One region of the Roseixanthobacter glucoisosaccharinicivorans genome, then DNA from elsewhere that is predicted to be linked to it. Evidence: predicted binding sites of a transcription regulator. Region 1 holds the regulator's gene; the other holds the start of a gene.
What was found. The regulator HrcA, encoded in region 1, represses chaperone genes, less so after heat shock. The targets are predictions, from matches to a motif close to GTTAGCACTCNCNNNNNGNGAGTGCTAAC.
Positions count from the first base shown of each region.

Region 2: a site for HrcA is predicted at 1,779-1,807, ahead of groES (co-chaperone GroES). Genes of this name have one in related genera too.

Region 1 covers NZ_CM195538.1:430,720-436,555, reverse strand. Annotated here, with positions in the region: gene V5F78_RS01885 (DUF1236 domain-containing protein) at 10-378, opposite strand; gene V5F78_RS01880 (alpha-ketoglutarate-dependent dioxygenase AlkB family protein) at 529-1,209, shown strand; gene V5F78_RS01875 (hypothetical protein) at 1,253-2,224, shown strand; gene grpE (nucleotide exchange factor GrpE) at 2,312-2,944, opposite strand; gene hrcA (heat-inducible transcriptional repressor HrcA) at 3,029-4,129, opposite strand; gene rph (ribonuclease PH) at 4,371-5,084, shown strand; gene rdgB (RdgB/HAM1 family non-canonical purine NTP pyrophosphatase) at 5,084-5,719, shown strand.
Region 2 covers NZ_CM195538.1:3,755,268-3,761,103, reverse strand. Annotated here, with positions in the region: gene groL (chaperonin GroEL) at 1-1,397, opposite strand, end outside; gene groES (co-chaperone GroES) at 1,446-1,733, opposite strand; gene V5F78_RS17380 (hypothetical protein) at 2,057-2,590, shown strand; gene V5F78_RS17375 (class I SAM-dependent methyltransferase) at 2,693-3,574, shown strand; gene cytX (putative hydroxymethylpyrimidine transporter CytX) at 3,823-5,103, shown strand; gene V5F78_RS17365 (VIT1/CCC1 transporter family protein) at 5,387-5,836, opposite strand, start outside.

The sequences.
Region 1 (5,836 bases):
GCTAAAACTTTACCTTATTACCTCGATAATGCGCCGGCTGCCCGGCTCCACCAACACCGTCTGGTTATCAGGCATCACCACGTAGCGGTAGCTGGGGGCATCGAAGCCTCCATAGGACACGTCGGTGGAGAAGGTCTGCACCTGCACGTCCGCCGGCAGCACCGCGCCGGGCACAGGAACGAAGCCGGGCTGCGTCACGATGGTCGCCGTCACCGGATGCTGCACCACATAGCGCTGGATCAGCACCTGCTGGTCGGGCGTGACGGTCACATAGCCAGACGGCTGGGTGACGATGACCGCCGTGGTCTGGGCGCTGGCGGCGGACGCGCCAAGCACCAGGGCGAGGACGCCGGCAGCGCCGGCAAGACGTTGTTTCATGGGGAATCTCCTGTCCTTCCGTCATCCAAGGAACGCGGCTCGCACCCAGGCGTTCCCATGTGCTCGCGCCGAGGCGGGCGGACCGGCTTGGCGAGAGCATGCGGCTCGGCCATGGTGGAGCGGGAGGCAAGACGTCAGGTGTCGCAGCAGATGGAAGTCGCGCCGGGGTGCCTGTATTGGCCGGATTTCCTCGACCGCCCGCGCCAGGAGGCCTTGGTGGACGAGATCAACGCCGTCCTTGCCGAGGCACCGCTGTTCACACCCCGCATGCCGCGGACGGGAAAGCCGTTTTCCGTGCGCATGAGCAATTGCGGCCCGCTCGGCTGGGTCTCGGACGAGGCGGGCTATCGCTATCAGTCCTTCCACCCGGACACGCGGGCGCCGTGGCCGCCCATGCCCGCCGCCCTGCTCGCCGCCTGGGCCGCGCTCACCGGCGATGCCGCGCTGCCGCAGGCCTGCCTGATCAATTGGTACGCACCCGATGCCCGCATGAGCCTGCACCAGGATCGCGACGAGCACGATTTCACCGCCCCCGTGCTCTCGCTCTCGTTGGGCGACACCGCGCTGTTTCGCCTCGGCGGCACCGAGCGACGGAGCCCGACCCGTTCGCTGCGGTTGGCCTCGGGCGATGCGCTGCTGCTGGCGGGCGAAAGCCGGCTCGCGTTCCACGGCATCGACCGCATCCTGCCGGGGACTTCGACCCTGCTGCCGCATCCCGGCCGCTTCAACCTCACGCTGCGCCGCGTGGACCCTCCCCAGCTGGACCCGGCCGAACCTGCGACATCAGCGCGGGCCACGCTTCCGCCCGCTTTCGCCGCCAAGACGCCATGATGGGTCTGGCCGCAATGGATTTGCCGTAATGGGATTGCCGAAGATGAAGATCCGCCTCGGGCTTTCGCTCGCCGTGCTGCTGGTTTCGGGCGGGCTTGCCGGCGCTGCCGATGCCGTTTTTCCAAAGGGGACGCTGGTGGGTGTCGTGCCGCCCGACGGCATGGTGGAAAGCCCGACCTTCTCCGGCTTCGAGGACCGTAGCAAGGCCGCCTCCCTTCTCATCATCGAGATGCCGCCCCAGGCCTATGCCCAGATCGAGGCCGGCTTTACCGACGCGGCGCTCGCCACCAAGGGCATTACCGTCGAAAGCCGCGGTCCGCTGGTGGCCGACCCCAAGAGTCTCCCGGACTCCTCCGCTTTGCGTGAGGCACAGACCCTGCTGGTGATCGGCAAGCAGAGCGCCGGGCCGGTGGTCGCGAAGAAATGGATCCTGCTCGCAGGCTCCCCGAAGGGCACGGCGCTCATCACGGTGCAGGTTCCCGAGGCCAATGCCGGTGAACTGACCGACGAGGCCGTCCGCAAAAGCTTGATGACGCTGGCGTTCCGTGCCCCGCCCTCGACCCAGGAACAATTGGCGGGCCTGCCGTTCAAGCTCGGCGACCTCGCGGGGTTCCGGGTGGTTAAGGTCATCGGCAATACCGCCGCGGTGCTGACCGAGGGCGACAAGGACGTGGTGGAAAGCGCGAGCCAGCCGATCTTCGTGGTCGGCGTTTCGCCCGGCACGCCGCGTGAGGACGATCGCGGGCAGTTCGCCCTGCGCTCGCTTTCCTCGGTGCCGGCGGTTCGCGACATGCATATCGACCGGGCCGAGCCCTTGCGCATCGGCGGCCAGCCGGGCTTTGAGATCATCGCCACCGCCAAGGATGCCACATCGGGGGCGGACGTGAAGGTAATCCAGTGGCTGCGGTTCGGCTCGAACGCGCATATCCGGATGATCACGGTGGTGAAGGCGGATGCCTTCCAGGATACCTACACCCGCGTCCGGGCGATCCGCGATGGGATCGAATCCAACTGAGGACACACCGAGGGCGCTCAAATAAAAAGCCGCCGCGCCTAAACGGCACGACGGCTTTCGTTCAACCGAACCGGCCGGAAACGGCGCTCAGTTCGCGGAACCGTTCTCAGCCTTGGCCTCGCCCGGCGCCACCTTGGGACCGCCGCGCGAAACGCCGACCATGGCGGGACGCAGAACCCGATCACCGATCACATAGCCGGACTGGACCACCTGGACCACGGTGCCGTTGGGCACGCTCGCGTCCGGCACCTCGAACATGGCTTGGTGCAGATTGGGATCGAATTTCTCCCCCACCGGCTCCACCTTGCGGATGCCGTGCTTTTCCAGGCCCTTCTGAAGGCTGCGCTCGGTCAGTTCCAGGCCGTCCAGCAGCGCCTTGAATGCGCCTTCGGCCTTTTCCTTGGCTTCCGCTTCCACCGCGCCGAGGGCGCGGGCGAGATCATCGGCAACGTTCAATACGTCACGCGCGAAAGAGGCGATGCCATAAGTCTTGGCATCAGCCACTTCCTTCTCGGCCCGGCGACGGATGTTCTCCGCTTCCGCGTAGGCGCGCAGGAACTTGTCCTTCAGGTTCGCGACCTCGCCCTCCAGCCGCTGCTTTTCCGCGTGGAGTCCACCGGCCTCTTCCGCTTCGGCGAGCGCTTCCATTTCCGCGCCCTCCGGATCGGAGTTCAGGTCGGTATGGGGCTTCGCGTCGTTCGCGCCACCCTGATCGCTCATGCCCATGTCCTCGTCGCTAACAACACCGCCCCACGGGCAGGTGCACCGAATTCGCCCCGCATATCGGGGGCATGGCGGGAAAAATCAAGCCGCGTCGGCCCCCGGAGCGCCGAGAACGCGGCTCACGACCCGCGCCGTGAAGTCCACCATGGGCACGATGCGCCCATAATTGAGCCGCGTCGGTCCGATCACCCCAAGCACCCCCAGCACCCGGCCCTGGCTGTCGTGATAGGGCGCGACGATGGTGGAGGAGCCGGAGAGCGAGAACAATTTATTCTCCGAGCCGATGAAAATGCGCAGCGACTGGGCATCCTCCGCCCGGCCGAGCAGATCCACCACGTCGCGCTTGGATTCGAGATCGTCGAACAGCAGGCGGATGCGTTCGAGATCTTCCAGGGCGTGAAGATCCTCCAGCAATTTCGCCTGGCCGCGCACGATCAGCTTGCGCTCGGCCGGCCCGTCGCCGGACCAGGAGGCAAGGCCTGCCTCAACCACCCGGGCGGTCAGGGCGTCCAATTGCTGGCGCAGGTCGCTCAACAGGTTTTCCATCTCGGCCCGCGCCTCGGCGAGCGTGCGGCCGCGAATATGGGCGTTGAGGAAATTGGTGGCCTCGGTCAGCGCCGAGGCCGGAAGGCCAAGCGGCAGCGGCACGGCCCGGTTTTCAACCTGCCCGTCCTCGGACACCAGAATGACCAGGGCACGGTTGGTATCCAGCGGCACGAATTCCACATGCTTGAGGCGCGGATCGGTCTTGATGGCCGTCACCACGCCTGCGCCGCGCGACAGGCCGGAGAGCAAGGCGGAAGCCTCGCGCAGCACGCCGTCGACGGTATAGCCCTTGGCTGCGGCGGCGACCTGGGATTCGATGTTGCGCCGGTCGCCCTCGCTCACATCGCCGATTTCCATCAGCGCATCGACGAAAAAGCGCAGTCCGCGCTCGGTCGGCAGGCGCCCGGCGCTTGTGTGCGGCGCGTAGATCAGCCCCGCCGCTTCCAGGTCCGCCATGACGTTGCGCACGGAGGCCGGCGACAGCGACATGGGGATGAGGCGCGCGATGTTGCGCGAGCCCACCGGCTCGCCGGTCGCGAGATAGCTTTCCACGATCTGGCGGAAAATCTCGCGCGAGCGCTCGTCGATCTGTCCGAGGGCGGCTGAAAAGGGAGGAATGATGGGGTCGATGGGCAAGGCCTCACTCCGGATCGGGCGGGCGGGATAAAGCAGGGGGACAGGTGCGCGGCGCCGGCGGGGACATTGCATGATGCCGCAGATCATCCCGCCCGATATCTCGCCGGTTATCTCGCCGCGACACCATCGCCTGTTCGCACACCGCGCCCACCTGAACCATGACGCAGCATACCACGCCCCTTGCTCCTGCGCGCGCCCACCCCTAAAACGACGGCCAGTTTCACAACGGATTGGATAGATTATGCGCCCGAGCCGCCGCGCGAGCGACGAGATGCGAGCCGTTTCCTTCGAGCGCAACGTTCTGCGCCATGCCGAGGGCTCGTGCCTCGTCAAGTTCGGCGACACCCATGTGCTGGTGGCGGCGACCCTGGAAGAGCGCCTGCCGCCGTGGCTCAAGGGCCAGGGCCGCGGCTGGGTGACGGCGGAATATTCCATGCTCCCCCGCGCCACGCTGGAGCGGACCCGGCGCGAATCCACCACCGGCAAGCAATCCGGCCGCACGCAGGAGATCCAGCGGCTGATCGGCCGCTCCCTGCGTTCGGTCACCGACCTGGTCGGCCTCGGCGAACGCCAGATCACGCTGGATTGCGACGTACTCCAGGCCGACGGGGGCACCCGCACGGCCGCCATCACCGGCGCCTGGATCGCCCTGCACGATTGCATGAGCTGGATGTATTCGCGCTCCATGCTGAAGACCATCCCCCTGCGCGAGCACGTCGCGGCGGTCTCCTGCGGCATTTTCGAGGGCACGCCGGTGCTCGATCTCGATTATCCCGAGGACAGCAAGGCGGAGACCGACGCCAATTTCGTCATGACCGGTTCCGGCGGCATCGTCGAAATCCAGGGCACGGCGGAAAAGACCCCGTTCAGCGAGGCCGAATTCCTGCAATTGCTCTCGCTCGCCCGCACCGGCATCAACCAGCTGGTGGATTTGCAGAAGCAGGCGGTGGCCTGATGACCCATCGCCGGCTCGAAGGGCGGCTGGTGGTCGCCACGCACAACAAGGGCAAGCTCATCGAGATGCGCATGCTGCTCGAACCCTATGGGGTGGAAGCGGTGGCCGCCGGCGAACTCGGCCTGCCCGAGCCCGACGAGACCGGCACCACGTTTGCCGCCAATGCCCGCCTCAAGGCGGTCGCGGCGGCGAGCGCGGCGCAATTACCCGCCTTCGCCGATGACAGCGGGCTGGTCATCGACGCGCTCGGCGGCCAGCCGGGCATCCACACCGCCCGCTGGGCGGGGCCGGAGCGCGATTTCGAAAAGGCGATGGAAACCATCCAGTCGCTGCTGGTGGCGCGCGGCGCAACCGACCCGGATTCGCGCACCGCCCGCTTCGTCTCGGCCCTGTGCCTGGCGTGGCCCGACGGCCATGTGGAGGAATTCGAGGGCGTGGTGGAGGGCGAACTGGTGTGGCCGACCCGCGGCGCCAAGGGGTTTGGCTATGATCCCATGTTCGTACCCGAGGGCCACACCCGCACCTTCGCGGAAATGAGCGCGGAGGAGAAGCATTCCATGCCGCCGCTCGGCTTCGGCCTCTCCCATCGCGCCCGCGCCTTTCGCCAATTGGCGCAGGCCTGCCTGGAGGCATGACCACGACGACCGCTTCTGCGCTTTCCGCTTCAAACGGTTCAGGCCCTCTCCCGAGTGCGGGGGAGGGTTGGGAGGGGGCACGCGCCGCAGCGCCGATGCCAGCGTCTCGCACGCCCT
Region 2 (5,836 bases), 1.7 Mb from region 1:
ACCACGATCGAGCCTTCCACGCCGGAATTCTCGGCGATCTGGCGGATCGGGGCTTCAAGCGCGCGCAGCACGATCTTGATGCCGGCGGTGATGTCGGAATTGTCGGAGGTCAGCGTCTCGACGGCCTTCTTGGCGCGCAGGAGAGCGATGCCGCCGCCCGGAACGATGCCTTCTTCCACCGCAGCGCGGGTGGCATTCAGGGCGTCGTCGACGCGGTCCTTCTTTTCCTTTACTTCCACTTCGGTCGAACCGCCGACGCGGATGACGGCGACGCCGCCGGCCAGCTTGGCCAGACGCTCCTGGAGCTTCTCGCGGTCGTAGTCCGAGGAGGTTTCCTCGATCTGCGCCTTGATCTGGTTCACGCGGGCTTCGATATCGGCCTTCTCGCCGATGCCGTCCACGATCGTGGTCTTTTCCTTTTCGAGGATGACCTTCTTGGCGCGGCCGAGCTGGGCCAGCGTCACGTTCTCAAGCTTGATGCCGAGATCTTCCGAGATCACCTGGCCGCCGGTGAGGATGGCGATATCCTCCAGCATGGCCTTGCGGCGATCGCCGAAGCCGGGGGCCTTCACGGCCGCGACCTTCAGGCCGCCGCGCAGCTTGTTCACCACCAGGGTGGCGAGCGCCTCGCCTTCCACGTCCTCGGCCACGATCACCAGCGGCTTGCCGGACTGAACGACGGCTTCGAGCACGGGCAGGATCGGCTGCAGACCGGAGAGCTTCTTCTCGAAGATCAGGATGTAGGGGTCTTCGAGGTCGGCGATCATCTTCTCCGCATTGGTGACGAAATAGGGAGAGAGATAGCCGCGGTCGAACTGCATGCCTTCGACGACTTCGAGCTCGGTCTCGGCGGTCTTGGCTTCCTCGACCGTGATGACGCCTTCATTGCCCACGCGCTGCATGGCGCCGGCGATCATCTCGCCGATGGACGAGTCGCCATTGGCGGAAATGGTGCCGACCTGCGCGACTTCGGCGGAGGACGACACCTTCTTGGCGCGGCCCTTGATGTCGGCGATGGCGGCGGCGACGGCGAGGTCGATGCCGCGCTTGAGATCCATCGGGTTCATGCCGGCGGCGACCGATTTGGCGCCTTCCTTCACGATCGCCTGGGCGAGCACGGTGGCGGTGGTGGTGCCGTCGCCGGCCAGGTCATTGGTCTTGGAGGCGACTTCGCGCACCAGCTGGGCGCCGAGGTTCTCGAACTTGTCTTCCAGCTCGATTTCCTTGGCGACGGTCACGCCGTCCTTGGTGATGCGGGGGGCGCCGAAGCTCTTCTCGATCACGACGTTGCGGCCCTTGGGGCCGAGCGTCACCTTCACTGCATTGGCGAGGATATCAACGCCGCGCAGCATCTTCTCGCGGGCATCGCCGGAAAATTTTACGTCTTTGGCAGCCATGTGCCGTCTCCTGAATAATTAATGCGAGGGAAGCGAAAGGGCGAACCTTCAGGCGATGACGCCGAGGATGTCGCTTTCCTTCATGATGAGCAGGTCCTGGCCGTCCACCTTCACTTCGGTGCCGGACCATTTGCCGAACAGAACGCGGTCACCCGCCTTCACGTCGAGCGCGACGACCTTGCCGCTTTCGTCACGGGCGCCGGGGCCCACGGCCACGACTTCGCCCTCCTGGGGCTTTTCCTTGGCGGTGTCGGGGATGATGATTCCGCCGGCGGTCTTCTGCTCGGCTTCGATGCGCTTCACGACCACGCGGTCATGCAAAGGGCGGAAGGACATGGGCATGATCCTCTTGGTATTGGAGCGGGCCGGTGGCCCGCGGTCTTTGGCACTCGCGCAATGGGAGTGCCAATCCCGGCCGGAGATAAGGAGCCGCCGCCCGCGCGTCAAGGCAGGCGGACTTACCAATGTGTAAGAGATCGCCGCATAAAGTGACGGTGGCAGCGTGTCGGGGCGGCGACAACGTGAATTTGTGTGCAGGGCCAAGCATCGACGCCGCGCCGAACAGGCTTTATGGTTGCGCCTCGCCCTGTTTCCCCGACGGGCGCGGTGCCGCATGCGGGTTGCCGTATTCAGTTAAGCTCTCGCCTCGGAGTGTGTGAATGTCTCAGTCCGCAGTTCGGTCCGTCGCCGGGGAATCCTGCGACACCGGCCGTGTTCGCCGTTCCGCCGTTTCTTTCTATCGCCTCGGCATGGTTGCGGCCGTCATCGGAGGCCTTGGCCTCGGCGCCTGCTCCACCACTCCGACCGAGCCGCCCCCGCCGGCGGCGCCGCAATATACCAGCCCGATTCCCGCCGCGAGCCTCGTCGGGCGCTACGGCCTCGCCGCATACCATCGCCCCGAGGATGCCGCCCGCACCGAGACCCAGGCGCGCGCCCAATGCAGCAATCCCTATGTCATCACCGCCGGCCCCAATGGCGGCGTGATGATGTATCTCGCCGACGACAACAAACTCACCGAGCTGGTGTCCAAGGCGGCCGGCGGCCCCACCTTCATCGGACCGCCCGAGGATCCCGCCGGCGGCCTGCGCGATCGGCAGGTCCTGCGCTGGGATGGCCAAGTGCTGGTGCTCAAATGGGTGGACCCGGAAGTCTCCAAGCGCTACGGCACCATGGTGTACGTGCGCTGCAGCTGATCCGGCACGTTCCGGAGGCGGCCTCGGCCGCCGCCGCGCGTACACCGTTTGCACTGCCGCGTTGCGCGCGCAAGGGGGGTGCGCGCAACACTTGAGGACCGGATGGATCGTTCACAAAAGCTGCTTCACGGCATCGACAAGAGTATGCGCATACTCGAGATCGGGCCTTTGTTCCGTCCCGTGTGCAGCCGGGAGGATGGATGGAATGTCTATTCCATTGATCACGCCAGCGAACAGGAATTGCGCGAGAAATATCGCAACCACGTGGACGTCGATGTCTCACGCATCGAGCGCGTGGACTTCATCTGGCGCGGCGGCTCGATGGCGGACGCCATCCCCAAGGTCTATCACGGCACGTTCGATGCCTGCATCGCCAGCCATGTGCTCGAACATATTCCAGATCCGATCGCCTTTCTGAGCTCGCTTGCGGTGCTGCTGAAACCGGGCGCGGTCGTTGCGCTCGCCGTGCCCGACAAGCGCTGGTGCTTCGATTTCTTCCGTCCGCTCAGCACCACGGCCGGCTGGCTGGAGGCCAATCGCCTGGGCCTCACCAAGCACAGCCGCGCCACCCGATTCGAATATGAGACCTCCGTCGTCAACAGCGACGGGCGCGTGGCCTGGGGTCCCGGCCCCCTGGGCACGCCGGGCTTTTCAGGCTGTCCGATCTGGCAATCCTACACTGTGTTCCGGCCGCAGAGCGACCTCGAGAACGAGGACTATGTGGACTGCCACGCCTGGTGCTTCACGCCCAGCAGCTTCGTGCTGATCATCGAGGAACTGCACGCCCTGGGCGCCGTGGATTTCCGCATCAAGCACACCTTTCCCACCGTGGGACACGAGTTTTTCATCGGTCTCGAACAGAGCCGGGAGCGCGAGACCGACGTCGCCCGCATGCAGAAGAGGCGCATGCGGCTGATGCTGGCGACCGCGCACGAAGTGCGCGAGCAATTGGAGATGCTCCCGGTTCACGTGGATCTGGATTAGGACCGATCCGCCTTTCATGGCTTGACGCCCTTGCCGGAGGCATCGTCATGGCCCGGCCATGACGCGCGAAAGACCCCTTGGGCCGCGCCACGCGCTGGGAAATGCTGCAATACGGCGGATGCCCGCTTCCCTCGGTGGACAACGCGCTTTAGATGGGTCCGGACACCGCACAGCCTCAGGCGCCGCGGCCCAATCCTGCGCGCCGGGCTCCGAACGCTCCGGCCGCGCCAGCGCTGTTGAGTGACACGATGGAATCCGCCGCGACCACCTATGATCCCCTGACACCGGTACCCGCGCGCCGACGCGTGTTTACCGGCTCGGATGCCTTCGCCCTCTGGTTCAGCCTCGGCATCGGCCTGCTGGTGCTCCAAGCGGGCGCGCTGCTGGTTCCCGCGCTCAGTCTCGGCACGGCGTTCCTCGCGATCATCGCCGGAAGCGTGCTGGGCGTGGTCCTGCTCGCGGGCGTGGGGGTGATCGGCGCCGATTCGGGACTTTCCGCCATGGCGAGCCTGCGGCCCACGCTGGGCCTGCGCGGGGCGATCCTGCCGACGCTGATCAATATGGTGCAATTGGTCGGCTGGGGCGCGTTCGAGATCATCATCATGGGCGAGGCGGCGGAAGCCTTGTCCAAGCAGGCCTTCGGCTTCTCGCTTCCGGGCGTGTGGACCTTGCTGTTCGGCGTGCTCGCGACCGCGATCGCGGTGATGGGGCCCGTGTCGTTCGTGCGGCGCTTCCTGCGCGCCTGGGGCCTCTATCTGCTGCTCGGCGCGGCGGTGTGGCTCACCTGGCGGCTCATGGCCAATTATGATCTCGCCGCGCTCTTCGCCAAGCCCGGCACCGGCGAAATGAGCTTTGGCGGCGCCATCGACCTGGTGGTGGCCATGCCGCTGTCCTGGCTGCCGCTGATTGCCGATTACACCCGCTTCGGCAAGTCCTCCGGCAGCGTGTTCCGCGGCAGCGCGCTCGGCTATCTGGTGGCCAACATCTGGTTCTACGGGCTCGGCGCCGCCTATGCCCTGGCCTCGGGCGGGGAGGGCACCATCGTGGTGGCGCTCGCCACAGCCGGCGGCGGCTTCGCACTGCTGCTGATCCTGATGGACGAGACCGACAATGCGTTCGCCGACATCCATTCGGCGGCGGTGTCCACCGGCACGTTGGTGCCGGTCGCGGTGCCGCATCTCGCGCTCGGCTTCGGCGCCCTGTGCACGCTGATCGCCTTGCTGGTGCCGCTGGCCCAGTATGAAGGCTTCCTGCTGCTGATCGGTTCGGTGTTCGCGCCCCTGTTCGGCGTGGTGCTGGCGGACCATTTCATCGTGCGCAAGCGCCGCATCGCGGCCGACGAGATCACCCGCGTGCGCGGCGCCTATTGGTTCTCCGGCGGCTGGAACATCGCCGGCCTTCTCGCCTGGGGCATCGGCATCGCCACCTTCCACGCGGTGACGGCCTATCTCCCCGACCTCGGGGCGACCTTGCCCGCGCTGGTGACGGCGGGCGTGCTGTTCGTGCTGGCGCGCCGCGTGATGCCGTGACGGCCGGCGGGCCGACGCGCCCGCCGCTTCGGCCGTTGATCAGGCACCTCAGGGTCGATCGACCTTCAGTGACGGGCTGGATCGTCGAGGAGCCTGAGCACAGGGGCGCGCCATTGTCCTTCTTGACCCATTGTCATGGCCGGGCCTGTCCCGGCCACCCACGCCGGGCCGTTAGCGCGGGCCTTGAAGAGCCGGTGCCAGCGGTGCCGCCGTCATGCACGGGACATGCCCCTGCATGGCGGTGGATCCTGCACGGGCGTGAAGACCCTGAATGCCTTTCGCGTCAGACCACGGTGCCGAAGAGCGCGCCGATGCCGGCGGTGGCGGCCATGGCGATGGCGCCCCAGAAGGTGACGCGCGCGGTGGCGCGCACCACTTCCGCGCCGCCGGCCTTCGCCGCGATGGCGCCGAGCACGGCGAGGAACACCAGCGAGGCGCCAGCCACCACCGGCACCTGGAGCCCGGCGGGGGTCACCGCGGCCATCAGCAGCGGCAGGATGGCCCCGACCGCGAACGAGGCGGCGGAGGTGAGCGCCGCCTGGATCGGCCGGGCGGTGGTGAATTCGGAGATGCCCAGTTCGTCGCGCGCATGGGCTTCCAGCGGGTCGCGGGCCATCAATTGCTCGGCCACTTGGTGGGCCAAAGCCGGCTCCAACCCGCGATTGATATAGATGGCGGCAAGCTCGCGCCGCTCGGCGATGGGGTCTGCCTTGAGCTCCGCGGTTTCCCGCGC